Regions from separate parts of the Colwellia sp. BRX8-7 genome, predicted to be linked through region 2. Evidence: riboswitches for the same ligand, from Rfam matches in the RefSeq annotation. Region 2 holds a riboswitch; the other holds the start of a gene.
The links. A riboswitch is a leader RNA that binds a small molecule or an ion and turns the genes downstream of it on or off. The one in region 2 is predicted to bind lysine.
Positions count from the first base shown of each region.

Region 1: linked by a shared signal. The riboswitch ahead of lysC (lysine-sensitive aspartokinase 3) and the one ahead of dapA (4-hydroxy-tetrahydrodipicolinate synthase) in region 2 are both predicted to bind lysine.

Region 1 is NZ_JACGVP010000008.1:78,050-85,191, forward strand. Features, by position in the region: gene pdsR (proteobacterial dedicated sortase system response regulator) at 1-66, shown strand, start outside; gene pdsS (proteobacterial dedicated sortase system histidine kinase) at 56-2,251, shown strand; gene queE (7-carboxy-7-deazaguanine synthase QueE) at 2,256-2,930, opposite strand; gene queC (7-cyano-7-deazaguanine synthase QueC) at 3,010-3,669, shown strand; gene lysC (lysine-sensitive aspartokinase 3) at 3,744-5,096, opposite strand; lysine riboswitch at 5,208-5,406, opposite strand; gene H4J57_RS09565 (GNAT family N-acetyltransferase) at 5,572-5,979, opposite strand; gene H4J57_RS09570 (hypothetical protein) at 6,040-6,324, opposite strand; gene H4J57_RS09575 (hypothetical protein) at 6,415-6,822, opposite strand; gene H4J57_RS09580 (DUF6435 family protein) at 6,961-7,140, shown strand.
Region 2 is NZ_JACGVP010000004.1:183,239-190,380, forward strand. Features, by position in the region: gene H4J57_RS05635 (ATP-binding protein) at 1-1,396, opposite strand, end outside; gene H4J57_RS05640 (methyltransferase) at 1,440-2,474, opposite strand; gene H4J57_RS05645 (DsbA family protein) at 2,697-3,938, shown strand; lysine riboswitch at 4,065-4,236, shown strand; gene dapA (4-hydroxy-tetrahydrodipicolinate synthase) at 4,327-5,259, shown strand; gene H4J57_RS05655 (2,3,4,5-tetrahydropyridine-2,6-dicarboxylate N-succinyltransferase) at 5,290-6,039, shown strand; gene H4J57_RS05660 (PLP-dependent decarboxylase) at 6,066-7,142, shown strand, end outside.

The sequences.
Region 1 (7,142 bases), on a different contig from region 2:
AAAGACTTTAACTGCATAGAAACAGTTTATGGCATGGGCTATCGTTGGAACAAAGATGAAAAATAAGCTCAATTTTCGTTTCGGCTTACGAACTAAGCTTCTACTCCTGTCTAGTTTTCTCTTTGCCATTCCCTGGTTTGGTTATCAATACGTATGGGAAATGGAAAAGTATTTACGCTTTGGTCAAGAACAAACAATCATAGGAACAGCAAGAGCCCTCGCGACTTCGTTGCATGAACGCCCTAACCTTTTTAATAACCAAGCCAGTTTTTTACCCGATGTTGAAAAAGGTAAAGACCTTTACGGTTATCAATTATCTCAAGCGATAAATCTCGACGGTTTACCCAACGACTGGCCAAGTTTTCAAGAAAAGTCCCACTACTATGGGGTTAATAACCAGCTTGGTCAGCAATTAAGCGTTGATAAGCTCACTAATCATTTCAGTGCCGCTGTTGGAAAATATGATAAATACTTATACTTTTTTATTCAGGTGATCGACGATACGGTTATTTATCGTGATGAAAATGCTCGAGCCATCAACAAAAATGATCATCTGGAATTATCATTCAACGATATTAATGGCAATTTCCAACGTTTTATCGTCAGTAATAAAAATCAGGGGTGGCTTGCTGCCTATCGCATTAATGACCTTGAAAGTAATGAACGGCTTCAATTTCCAAGACCCGTTAGCTTCATTCAGGGCCAATGGCGCGATACCGAGCAAGGTTATAATATTGAACTTCGCATCCCTTTAACTAAAATCAGTGACCGCTTAGCCTTTGCCATTCATGATGTTGATACGCCATTGAGTGCAGCCACAACAATAATAGGCAGTGCAGATCCAAGTAGCGCAGCAACCTTAGGCACCATTTTGGTGCCGTCACCTGAAATTGAACGCATAGTAAAGGGCATGAGTTACACACAGTCACGTATTTGGGTGGTTGATCAACATCATCGCGTACTAGCAAAAAGTGGCGACATAAAAAAAGCCAGTGGCTTATGGCAAAAAAACATCAATAACTCTGATAACGATGGCTCTTGGTATGCTTGGACACAAAAATACTTACAACCGTTATTTCAACATTTGCTCAACAAACCTCAAGATGATTTTATTGACCGTCTTTACGACACGCAAAACCTAACGGGTGAACATATTGAAGCCGCACTTGCGGGTATGCCAAAATCTCAATGGCGATTAACCACAGATAAAAAAGCGGTAATCATATCAGCTGCATACCCTATTTATATCAGTGATAAGGTCAACGGTGCGGTCATTGTTGAAGAAACAACCAATGGCATTCTCAGTGTACGAAATAAAGCCTTAGAGAAATTGTTTACGTCAATTTTAGCGATTATGTTATTGGGTGCTTTCGCTTTTTTCTTTTTTGCGTCACGTATTTCAAATCGCATTCGCCAACTGCGTAATCAGGCAGAAATTGCTATTGATGAACACGGTCGAATCAATAACGAGATAGCCGAGAGTATGCAAGTATCAACAGCCAATGATGAAATTGGCGACCTCTCTCGCAGTTTTTCTACGGCAGTAAATCGTTTAAGCCAGTACAATCATTACTTAGAAAATATGTCGTCACGACTCTCACATGAACTCCGCACCCCGATAGCGATTGTTAGAACATCCTTAGAAAATTTGTCTTTACAAGCCTTACCTGAGAAAAGTTCCGCTTACATTGACCGTGCCCAAAGTGGTATTAATCGCTTAAACAATATATTAACCAATATGAGTGAAGCGACTCGTCTTGAACAAATGCTCAATCAAACTGACAAGGTCAGTTTTAATCTCTTTGATGTGCTTAATGGTTGTGTACAAGGATATCAGCAGATATACCCTAACTTTACTATTGAGTATTTGGCCTCAGATAAAAAAGTAATGTTGGCGGGATCGCCTGAGCATATAGCGCAATTATTAGATAAGGTTGTCACTAATGCCGTAGAGTTTAGTGATGATAATAAACTTTTCATAACGACAGCGTTGAAAAACAAAGACATCACCATTCACGTTAGCAATAACGGCACGTTATTACCCGACACGATGGAAGAGCGACTTTTTGATTCTATGGTTTCAATGCGTGAAACACCGCAAATGAAAGAAGATAAGACTCCTCATTTGGGCTTAGGCTTATATATTGCCCGCTTGATTTGTGAATTTCATCAGGGGCATATCGTGGCAAGTAATCATCATAATCCGCAAGGTGTCACGGTGTCGATTACCTTGCCATTGCAGGTAAAGTAATTATTTACTCTATACCTAAATATTTATGTACTTGAACGGATAAACGCCAATTATTTTCAATACAGCTTTTTATTGCTAACGCTGTTGCCCGTTCTTTTTGGCTGATCGGTTGCAAATAAACTTGGGTGTTAACAATATTATGTTCGGCTAATAACGCTTTTAAGTCGTCTATATGCTGCTCAGTCGCCACTGGATGTTTAATTTCATTGGCACGTAACATCGCTGAGTTTAATATTTTGTAGCCACCCTTCATGTTTACTTTGGGTGAAACAGTCACCCAGCACTTATCCGTCACCTGTATTTCAAAAGTACCCGATGTTTCTAATTGACAACTAAAACCATTGGTTTCAAGTGCTTGGCACAGAGGGAGTAAATCAACCATCGCTGGCTCACCGCCTGTGATAACAATGTGTTTGGCTTGATAACCTTCTGCCGTTATCATCGCTAAAATATCTTTAACCGTAAGCGCTGACCACGTTTGAGATTCAGCTTCTTTTGTTAACATAGCATTCGGTGTTACTTCATCTTCAAGGTTTATTGCCCAAGTATGCTTAGTATCACACCACGAGCAAGCAACGGGGCAACCTTGTAAACGGATAAAAATTGAAGGTTGACCGGTAAAAGCGCCCTCTCCTTGAATAGTTTCAAATAATTCATTAATTTTGTATTTTACGGTCATCGGGGTTTTTGCCTGTTTATTGCTGGTGTAAATTGAAGTAAAATGCGCGATATTAATTATACCCTAAGAGACTTTAGAAATGACAAACAAAGTTGTTGTTATTTATTCTGGTGGCATGGACTCATTCACTGTTCTTAATCGCGCCTTGCATGATGGCAAAGAAGTGTTCGCATTAACCTTTGATTACGGACAGCGTCATGTCAAAGAAATTGAATTTGCCAGTACGGTTTGTCAATCACTTGATGTAAACCATAAAATTATCGATATATCATCTATTAATCAATTGCTTGCTGGTTCTTCATTAACCGACAATATTGATATTCCTGAAGGTCATTACGAAGCTGAAAGTATGAAATCAACGGTTGTACCTAACCGTAACATGATTTTGTTATCACTTGCGGTCGGTTATGCCGTTTCAGTGGGGGCTAGCCAAGTTTATTACGGCGCACATTCAGGAGACCATGCAATATATCCTGATTGTCGTCCCGAATTTGTAATGAAAATGAATGAGGTGTGTAAAATAGCTAACTACGAGTCAGTAGAAATATTTAGCCCTTATTTAACGGTTACTAAAAGTGATATTTTAACCGATGGATTAAAAATGGGCTTAAGCTATGATAATACTTGGACGTGTTATAACGGCCGTGAAAAAGCCTGTGGAAAATGTGGTGCCTGCCAAGAGCGTTTAGAAGCTTTCAGTGATAATAATGTTACCGATCCGTTAAGTTACGAATCTTGATAAATAAAAGATAAAACACGGCAAGGTGTTTTATCTTTTTTCTGTACTGACCAAAGAAATATTACGCTTAAAGCTTATGAAAATAAGGCATTGTGTAGCTTTTCAACGGTTTCATTTGCTTGTTTCTCGTCGACTAAGAAACATAAGTTATGTTCACTGGCGCCATGACAAATCATCCGCACGTTTATCCCTGATATAGTTTCAAAAATACTGGTACCAACGCCATTACTGCGATGCATTTTATTTCCTATAACCGCTATTAACGATAAACCGTGCTCTACGGTGACTTCACAAAGCTGTTCTAATTCTTCAACAACGGTTGAATTTAAAAGCGCTTGCGTCGACCCCGTTGGATTATCAAAGGTTAGCGCAATACTGATTTCACTGGTGGTAATTAAATCAACACTCAGTTCATGTTTGGCTAAAATACCAAAGACTTGTGCAAGAAAACCACTAGCATGTAGCATAGCAGGACTCTTTACCGTTACTAATGTTTGCTCTCTACGTAAGGCTATTGAGCGGTATATTGGGCTCGATTCAACAAACTGTTGAATGCGTGTACCCCCCTTCTCTGGTTCCTTACTTGAACCAACAAAAACCGGAATATTCTTTCTCATCGCAGGAATGAGTGTTGCCGGATGAAGAATTTTTGCGCCAAAGGTCGCCATTTCAGCCGCTTCGCCAAAACTGATTTCTTTAATAGCACGGGCATGCTCGGTAATACGTGGGTCTGTGGTAAAAATACCGACAACATCAGTCCAAATAGAAAGATTATCGGCATGTAACGCTTCGGCTAAAAGTGCCGCACTGTAATCAGATCCACCACGGCCTAGGGTTGTCGTATGACCGTCCTCGTCTTGACCAATGAAACCTTGGGTAACGATAACTTTATCAACCAGCAAAGGCATAAGAAATTGCTGTGCGTTATTAGCGAGCATCTCAAGGTTAACAACGGCTTTACCGTATAATGCGTTGGTTTTCATAACTTGGCGAACATCAAACATTTCGCCATTAACACCAACAGATTTAAGGACTTGTGCAAAGATACATGAACTCATTTGTTCACCAAATGACAAAATTGCATCGGCTATGCGTGGGCAATAATTAAGTGATTGCGCGTTAGAGAACTCGCTTAACTCATTTAGCAGTTGATCAATTTGAAAGTTTAGCTGTGTTTCTTCAGCTAAATGTTGGGTAATATTAAATTGGATAGCGCGAATACTGCTAATGATTGTTAATTGTTCATGCTGAGATACATCTTTTTGACTTAAACGAACCAGTAAATTAGTAACGCCTGAACTTGCAGATACGACAACAACTTTGTTACTTGCATCGTTTTTAATGATCTGAGCGCATCGTAACATCGCTTGATGATCAGCTAGACTTGTGCCGCCAAATTTTGCAACAGTAAAAGGTAATAATGACATCTAAGGTCTCCCTAATTAAGCCCCCAGTAATAATTATAGGGTAACTTTATAAACTTCAAGGAAGAGCATGGCTGAATTAAGAAGTGTTCTTGGTAAGATAAACTAAACTTTTCAGCCAGAAGCTCTCCACCATAATCTAATTAGCACTTAACATACTAACTAGAGGTGACAATCCTAGGGATTCAGCCCTAGTAACCGAATAAATAACGCCACTCGCTAATTACTCTCGGCAATAGTCTCCCTCAATAACAGTCAAAAGAATGGTGGTTCTTCGTGTTATCTACCTAGCTACTGCTCCTCTTCTGGTTGATTATTAAAAACATACAATTTGAGTATTTATTCTAATAACCGACATGTGGATTAAATCCTATCTGTAATAATAAATCAACAGGCTAAGTCGATCTTTTTTAGAAATAATAGCTTAATAGTATTACCCATAGTTCAACTAAAGCATGGCTAGCCTTTTATATAAAAATTAACGGTTGCTGCAGCGCATTAATTTTATACCACCGACATCCGTTGAAAAACCAAGATTTTTATAAAAGCTCTCCAGTTCAGGTAAGCAATATAATTCAAAATGTTTTACTTTGATTAATTTATCATGGTTTTTAACCAGGCTCATCAATTGCTGACCGATACCATTACCGCGATGAGAGGCGCTTACAATCACATCAAAGATTATTGCTTTATAGATAAAGTCGCTTAGAATTCGCGTAAAACCAATGAGCTCATTGTCTACATCGAGAATACCAATACAAATTTGAGAACCACGAATACAATTTTGAGTGTCTTCGAGTGAGCGTTCTTTACCCCACCATACACTTCTATAAAGCTGGTGAACTTGCTTTATATGGTCGTCAGAAAATCTATAAATTATGGTCATCTTTAATTTTTAAACTCAATATTCACTGACCTATTAACAGACAGTAATTAGCCAGCAACATTATTTAATAAGGGTAACACCCGCAACTTCTACCACTGTTTTTGCATCAGCACGTTCAATAACTTTTAATAGTGTTGTTTGAATAGTTTCATCTTTTCTCGCATCACCTTTACTGGTAAATTTTTGCTCTTGTGGAGCATCACCTTCAGCGGCAATAAAACCAACCACAACTTCAGTAGCACAATCAGCTGACTGACCAAAATAAGCTAATGAAATTTGTGGGTAGCCTTGAAATCCTTTCTTAACTCTTTTATCAATACGTTTAGTCGATTTGTCTAAGTTCATAATAATTATCCAAAAAATAACGCGATATTCGCGCGAATAAAACAATAGTTATCTAAAGTCATAAGTGATTTATCAATATAAGCTAACCCACTACAACACATGCTGAACCAATAAGATGAATATCAATACTACATGAGGAAATGCAACAGTAGGCCTAATTGATTGACAGGCATATTCTTTAATTAAGGTAAGACCTGATAAGCTAACTTTATGATATTCAGAGTTAAATTGACATACATTTTCACTACTGTCGGCTGAAATATATTTTTCCAGCTGTAAAAGCCGTGTCTCAATACGTGATTGAAATGTCTTCCAAACAGCATCTTGAAGCCATAAAACGACTAAGATTAAAAAGATAGGAATCGTGATTACATTCGATATAATGGCTATTAGTAAAACGATAACGGCAATAAGTTTTATATAAAGCGAATGTTTCTCATAGCTGTCAAACTGATTTTGGAGTAAGGACCATTCTGAGCTGAATTTATTTTTTTCCATTTTTCCCTCTTATAATGAGAATAAATTTTTGCAACACGTAGCACGATACAATAAGTTTTTAATTAAAATGTAAATAATAAAAACTAAAATCGATTTGTATACGTATAACTAACAGTAACCAACTCAATGGTAAATAAAATGTTTGGAATATTTAAAAAAGACCCGATAAAAAAATTAAATAAACTCTATGAAGCTAAGCTTGAACAAGCGATGTTTTCGCAAAGAAATGGAGATATAAAGTCATATTCGATGATCACTGCTGAAGCAGAAAAAATAGCCGTGCAGATTAAAGATTTAGAAAATTCACAAAAGAACTAACG
Region 2 (7,142 bases):
AGTCAATAGTAAGCATATCGCTAGAAATACTAGTCTGTATGGTAATTACACCATGGTCTCTGTCATCAAAGCCATGATTAATAGAATTTTGTATTAAATTAATAATTATTTGATTGATAGGACCGGGTTTGCTTTTTATGACGAGTTCGTTTGGACAGTCCACATTAATAATAAAAGGTAACTTTTTAATTTGTGGGGCTAACGTTAATAATATGTCGTCAAACAAATTTTTAATATTGAATGTTCGTGCTTCCTCACTTGATTGGTCAACGGCAACTTTTTTGAAACTGGCAATTAATTCTGCAGCGCGTTTCAAGTTACGGTAAATAATTGCGGTATTTTCTTCACCTTCAACAAGAAACTTTTTCAATTGACTTGATTTTAAGGTTTTATCATCAAAAGCTTTTTTTATTTCTAATAAGCGATCCGATAATAATGTTGAAGCTGTAACGCCTAAACCTATCGGTGTATTTACTTCATGAGCGACACCGGCAACCATATCGCCTAACGAAGCCATTTTCTCACTTTCAACAAGTTGCCCTTGAAACTGATGCAATTTTTCTAATGTTGAAAGTAATTCATTATTTGAATCCTTCAAGGCTTGGGTACGTTTATTGACTTTATTTTCAAGATCTTTGTTTTGCTGATAAGTGAGTTGCTTGGCATCTGAGAGTTTAGCAAGTTGTGTTTCAGCTCTATTGAGTACAATGTTTATGTTGCGCGCTAGAATATCGAGCTCTTTAAAAGGCATTTGTTCAATGCGTAAATTGAACTGTTTATGTTTCGAAATATCTTGTACTTTATTTGCCATATCTGACATAGGAATGGTAATAAAGCGGTTGAGTATTATTGTTATTAAAAGCGTCACTAAAATAAGCATGAAAATAATGACGCTATAACGCAAGAACATGTTGTTTGTTATACGTTTAATATAGTCAGTACCAACTTGTATATAAACGTAGCCAACTTTTTTATCTTGCTGGGTAATGGGTACCATAAGCTCTATAATATAAGTACTTATCTTTACTGAAGATAACTCCATTATTTTATCTGTTTTTTCAAGTATAGGTGAGCTCATACTTTTATTATAGTTCGCAAAAAACACTATGCCTTCAGGCTCAGGGGACACTTTATAAATATGAACGTGGTTAATATAAGGGACAGATTTAAGCATGGATAAATAATGATCAGTTAACAGCATTTTATCATTAACAAGATTGGTGCTGCTGGCATTAGCGATAAGCTCGGCCCAATATTTTGTATTAGTCGCTGCGTCTTCTTTTGTATCTTCAATAAATGAATTAGCGATGATAAAAGAAGAAAGAGTAACAAACAATACAATGAAACCGATGATCATAATCATCAGTTTTTTCTTTAATGAGTGAATGCGTTTCATTTTTTCCATATATTTATAGTAACTTAAATTTTATATTGAGCAATTAAATTGAACAATGATAAAGAGAAAAACCCTTTTGCTTAGCTAAAATTTGTGTTCTACCAATCGCCTCTTCCATGATGGGTTGATAACGGAGAAAACTATTTGCCACCACAGTGACTTGTCCTTTCGGTTTTAAATGGGGTTTTATTTTTGAAAGGAATGTCTCTGTTGCTTGATAATTGGTTTTAAGGCCCTGATGAAAGGGTGGATTTGAAATAACGTAATCGTACTTACCTTTTACATCTGACAAGCTATCTGATGGAAAAACGTGGCCAGTTAAATTATTTAATTTCAATGTTGCTTGCGCTGAATATAATGCTAAGGAACTGACATCAAGTAAGTGTAACTTAATCTCAGGAAAAACTTTACCCAAGTAACTGGCTATGACTCCGGCACCACAGCCAAAATCGAGTAGCTCGCCGGTAATTTTCTTTGGTAAATTTTCCAACAATACCTGAGTGCCAATGTCGAGGCCGTTTTGACTGAATACACCAGGCAAGGCAACCACATCTACACTTGTGTCTTTAATCATAAAAGAATATGGCTTTAGCCAGTTGTCTAAGATAAAAGACTCTTGCGTCGCAAGTATATTGCTTGCGAATAATAAGCAATGGCGAGCAGCATCAATTTTTGCACAATCGCCAAGCTGTTGTTCGGTCAACTTTGCTAATGACTTAATACCGCTTTTATTCTCACCGACAACCAAAACTAAACATTCATTTGCTATCGAGTCTTTTATCATCGCGAGCATAAAAGTTAACTCGGCCTTACTTTTAGGAAACTGAATAATCACTAAGTCGTGGGCAGTCTTACTTTGATAATAGACATTAAATACCGCAGTCATTTGAGTGAGGTCTAATCGTTTGGCTTGTAAATGTGATTGATAATTCGTGTTATAACATGTCATCACTGCTTGAGGGTGAAGTGCATGGTATTCTTCAAAAAAATCGTCAATAGGTAAGTTGATAAATAATGGCGCTTTTGCTTTTAGTAAATCGGGATTACGCAGCAATAATTGATTGATGTTATCTAACAAAGTTATTCTCAAATAATTGGGTTATGGCATTCATAAATATATAACTTATACCCTAAATTAATTAACGGTATTTTATACGCTTAACGAAAAGATATGTTTATAATAGCCGCTATTCTACGTGAATATTATTATCATGTCAGAAAGGCGAATAATAAATTTGCAAATCACCATATAAAATTCAGGGAGTGGGTTATTTTTACTAAATTTTTTACTTGGTTTAAAGTGAAACTAATACGCAGTGATAAGCGTGCATGGTTATTAAAATTTCGCTATTTTACCGTCCCTAACTGGTTTAGAAAAACACCTGTCGCTGAAGTTTACTTAGCACTTAATGACCCTTATAGCTTTATGCTGATTCAAGTGTTACCAGAGCTAGAGCAACGTTTCAATATTCAATTTAAATTGTTCTTAGTCTATGAAAGTGTTCCAGGGGTAACTATCGATCCCAAATTAATGCGCACTTGGGCAATAAAAGATGCCAACTTTATTGCTGATCAATATCAATTGAAAAACATAACGCAACGACCGACTCAAGAATCACTCTTTACTGGTCAGCAAATGTGGCAGTTGCGACCTAAAACACTCGATAATGCTTGGCAACTCTTTCAACAGACTTGGTCGAATGATTTTGATTACTACTATCATGCTTCTACACCGGTAATAAATTATCAAATTAAAAATTTAATACGTTTAGTTAAACAAGGGCATTACTTACCTTCGTCTATTTTTATTGCGGGGCAATGGTTTGTTGGTATTGATAGGCTTGAACATCTAGAAAAACGTTTGGCTGACTTTGGTTTAGCAAAAGATGACAGTGTTGCTGTTTATCAAAAAAATAAATTAGTCTTTGCTGAGCAACAAGTGAAAGATAATGCAGCTGACATCGCTGACACGAAAATATTAGAAGCCTTTATTTCATTACGAAGCCCTTATTCTTACATTGGTTTATTACAAGCAGAAAAGTTAAGTCAGCATTATCAGATCCCTTTAAAGATAAAGCCGTTATTACCTTTGATTATGCGGGGGTTAACCACGACAGAAAATAAAGAACGTTATGCTGTTTTTGATGCCAGTCGTGAAGCTAAAAAACTTAATATTCCTTTTACCGGTATTGCAGATCCTTTAGGGCAAGGTATTTTTAATGCTTTTCAAATTTTTTCGTATGCAGAACAACAAAATAAAGAACTCGATTTTATTAAGTCTGCGTTTAAGGCCATTTATGTTGACGGTTTAGACTTATCAAATAAATCGGTAATCGAATCTTTATGTCAGCAGCATAAAATCAATTATCTACAAGCGTTAGAATATAATAATGAACATGACTGGCAACAATGGTCTGATACCAACCAAAGTACTTTAGATGGCATGGGGTTATGGGGAGCGCCTTGTTTTCGATTTCAAAATGTTATTTGTTGGGGGCAAGACCGCTTGGCACAAATTGAACAAGCGATCATTGTTTCATAAGATATAATATATCCGTATTATCTTCATTTAGAACACTATTGACTCAACATTAGAATAAATGTTCTAATGTTGCTGTCCTGAATTCAATAAAGTTTTGTTTTTTCAAACAAGCGAAACTTATGATAAAGGGCCAGAAGAGGAGCATTAACCAGGTAGTTATCATAAAGAGATCAAGCTCTAATGATTGGTAACGAGGGGGATTAATGCCGAGGTAAGTAATTTTTTGATAATTTACTTATCGGTTGTTTGGGTTGAATCCTAACAATTGTCACCAACTTGGTGGGGAGCTTCTGGCCTTTGTAAAGCCTAATGCTCTTCACATAAGTGATTGTTATCTTGGTTATTACAAACGCCTAAAAGTTCTCCGAACGAACAGAGTTCGAGAGAAATGAATCAAATAAAACTATCAAAAAAAATTAGCTTAACAGCTAACCCAACGCTTCATCATACTATTTTATGGACCGCATTAATTACGCCATTACTTGATGATGGTCAAATCGATTTTCCAAGCCTCAAACAATTAGCTATTAGTCAGTCTGACGCCGGTAATGGTATTGTCTTGCTAGGTAGTACAGGAGAGGGCCTGGCCTTAACATCGCAAGAGCAAGTTAAGATTGTTGAATTCGTTTGCCAATTATCACTAAGCGCACCTTTAATGGTTGCTGTTGGCGGTTATCAGTTAACCGAGCAAATTAATTGGATAACAGCTTGTAATAAATTACCTATTTCAGCCTACTTACTTGGTAGTCCCATTTACGCAAAGCCGGGTGTGATAGGTCAAACGCAATGGTTTAGTGCCTTACTTGATGCCGCCAACTTCCCCTGTATGTTATATAACGTCCCCTCTCGTAGCGGTGTTTCTATTGCTATTGAAACTTTACAGGCGGTGCAAAATCATCAGTATTGTTGGGCGTTAAAAGAAGCCAGTGGCGATTTAAATCAGGTACTCGCCTATCGCCAGTATTGTCCAGATATTGCCCTATATAGTGGTGAAGACGCCATGAAGCCTTACTTAGCACAAGCAGGTGTAAAAGGGTTAGTTTCGGTTTGTAGTAATGTCTGGCCGGCAGCGACTCATCAATACGTCGAGCTATCACTAGCTGGTGAGACTCAAGGTTTATTTCCACTTTGGCAAAATGCGGTCGATGAGCTTTTTCAGGTGGCAAGTCCCATACCCGTAAAAGTATTAATGCACCAAAATAAAATGATCAACACTCCCTTTTTACGTGCGCCGTTAACCCATTTAGAACTTAACGACTGCAACTCGCTGTTAGCATCAGATAAATTAATTAATCAATGGCTTGAAACTCAAGCTAAGTGATCCCTTTAAGTATTAACATGAGAATTTAAAATGAATTGGCAAGAAACATTAACACAATTAGAAGCAGGTACTGTTCGTGCGGCAAATCAAGATGAAGCAGGAAATTGGCAGGCCAATGTAGCCGTAAAAGAAGCTATATTATCAGCATTTAAAGCGGGCGAAAACATTGCTTTTGATGGCATTTATAAGGGGTTTGTCGATAAACATAATTTACCCGCGCGTGAGTTTACCGCTGACGATAAAGTGCGATTAGTACCGGGTGGTTCTTCAGTTCGCCGTGGTGCACATGTTGCTCCTGGTGTCATTATTATGCCACCCGCTTACATTAATGTTGGGGCTTTTGTTGATACAGGTACTATGATTGATAGCCATGCATTAATTGGCTCGTGCGCCCAAATAGGTAAAAATGTTCATGTTTCTGCCGCTGTTCAAATTGGTGGTGTTTTAGAACCGGTTGGTGCAAGCCCTGTTATTATCGAAGATGGTGCCTTTCTAAGTGCTGGTGTGGTCATTGTCGAAGGTATTGTTGTTAAAAAAGGGGCTATTTTAGCGCCAGGTGTCTCACTTTCAGCGTCAGTGCCTGTTTACGATTGTGTGAATGAAGTGATGCTTGAAAAAGGTGCTGATATTCCTGAACGTGCTGTAGTGGTGCCAGGAACACGTCCGGTTTCAGGGGCGTGGGCGAAAACGCACGGTTTAAATATGGCTTGTGCATTAATCGTTAAATATCGCGATGAAAAAAGTAATGCCTCGTTAGAACTCGAGTCTATTTTACGTTAAGCCCTCTAAGGTAAAGTAGGAATATCATGTCTGAGTTAGTAAATACTACCTATTGTTTTGATTCTCCTTCGGCGCTTGAATTAAGCGCTGAGTTAACAAAACAACAACCTGAAAGTAGCCAGCAAGAAGGTTACTTTGTTTATCATCTTGATGCGCTTAAAGCCCATTTAGCCGAACTACAACGCCAAGACGTCATTAAGTTATGGTTTGCGGTAAAAGCGAACCCGTTATCTAACATCATTAAAACCTTAGACGATGCAGGTTTTAATTTTGATGTGGCGAGCAGTGGCGAATTAAATCAAGTCTTAAAGCAAGGTATTACACCCGAACGTATCTTAAATACCGGTCCGGCAAAATCAAAAGCACAAATAACGTCGTTCATTAAACAAGGGGTTAATATTTTTGTTGCTGAAAGTTTGAATCAATTAATTTGGTTAAATGAAGCAGCTATTGAGCATGATGTTAAGCCAAGAGTGCTGTTGCGGGTTCAGTTGCAATGGCCAGAGGGTGAAAAAAACCCTTTAGGGGGAAATTCCCTAACACCATTTGGTTTGTCGATAGAGCAGTGGCAAAGCATTAAAGTCGTTAACTTTCCTGGTATTGAGTTGTGTGGTTTACATATTTTTCAATGGGGCAATATGCTCAGTAATGAAAAAATGTTCTCGCTGTGGTCACAAATGGTTGCACCATTAAAAGGTTTAGCTGATGACATAGGTATGCCATTAAAAATCTTAGATTTAGGTGGCGGTTTAGGTATTGATTATTTACAGCAAGGCAAAACACTTTCTTGGCAGAAAATTATTGCTGATCTGGCGATCATAAAGCAGCAGGCAGGTGCCGAAGAGTTATGGTTAGAATTGGGCCGTTTTGCGGTTGCTGAGTGTGGTTATTATGTGGTCCCCGTTGTTGATAGAAAAATGAATTATGGTCAAGAGCAGTTAGTCTTAGCCGCAGGTATCAATCATTTGTTAAGACCGGCGATAACCGAACAGCCTTTTCCTGTAAATTTACTACGAGAGTCTACACGCGAAAAACAGTTGTTTGATATTCATGGTCCGCTATGTACCAGTATGGACAAATTGGGTAAGTTGCCTTTGCCTGAT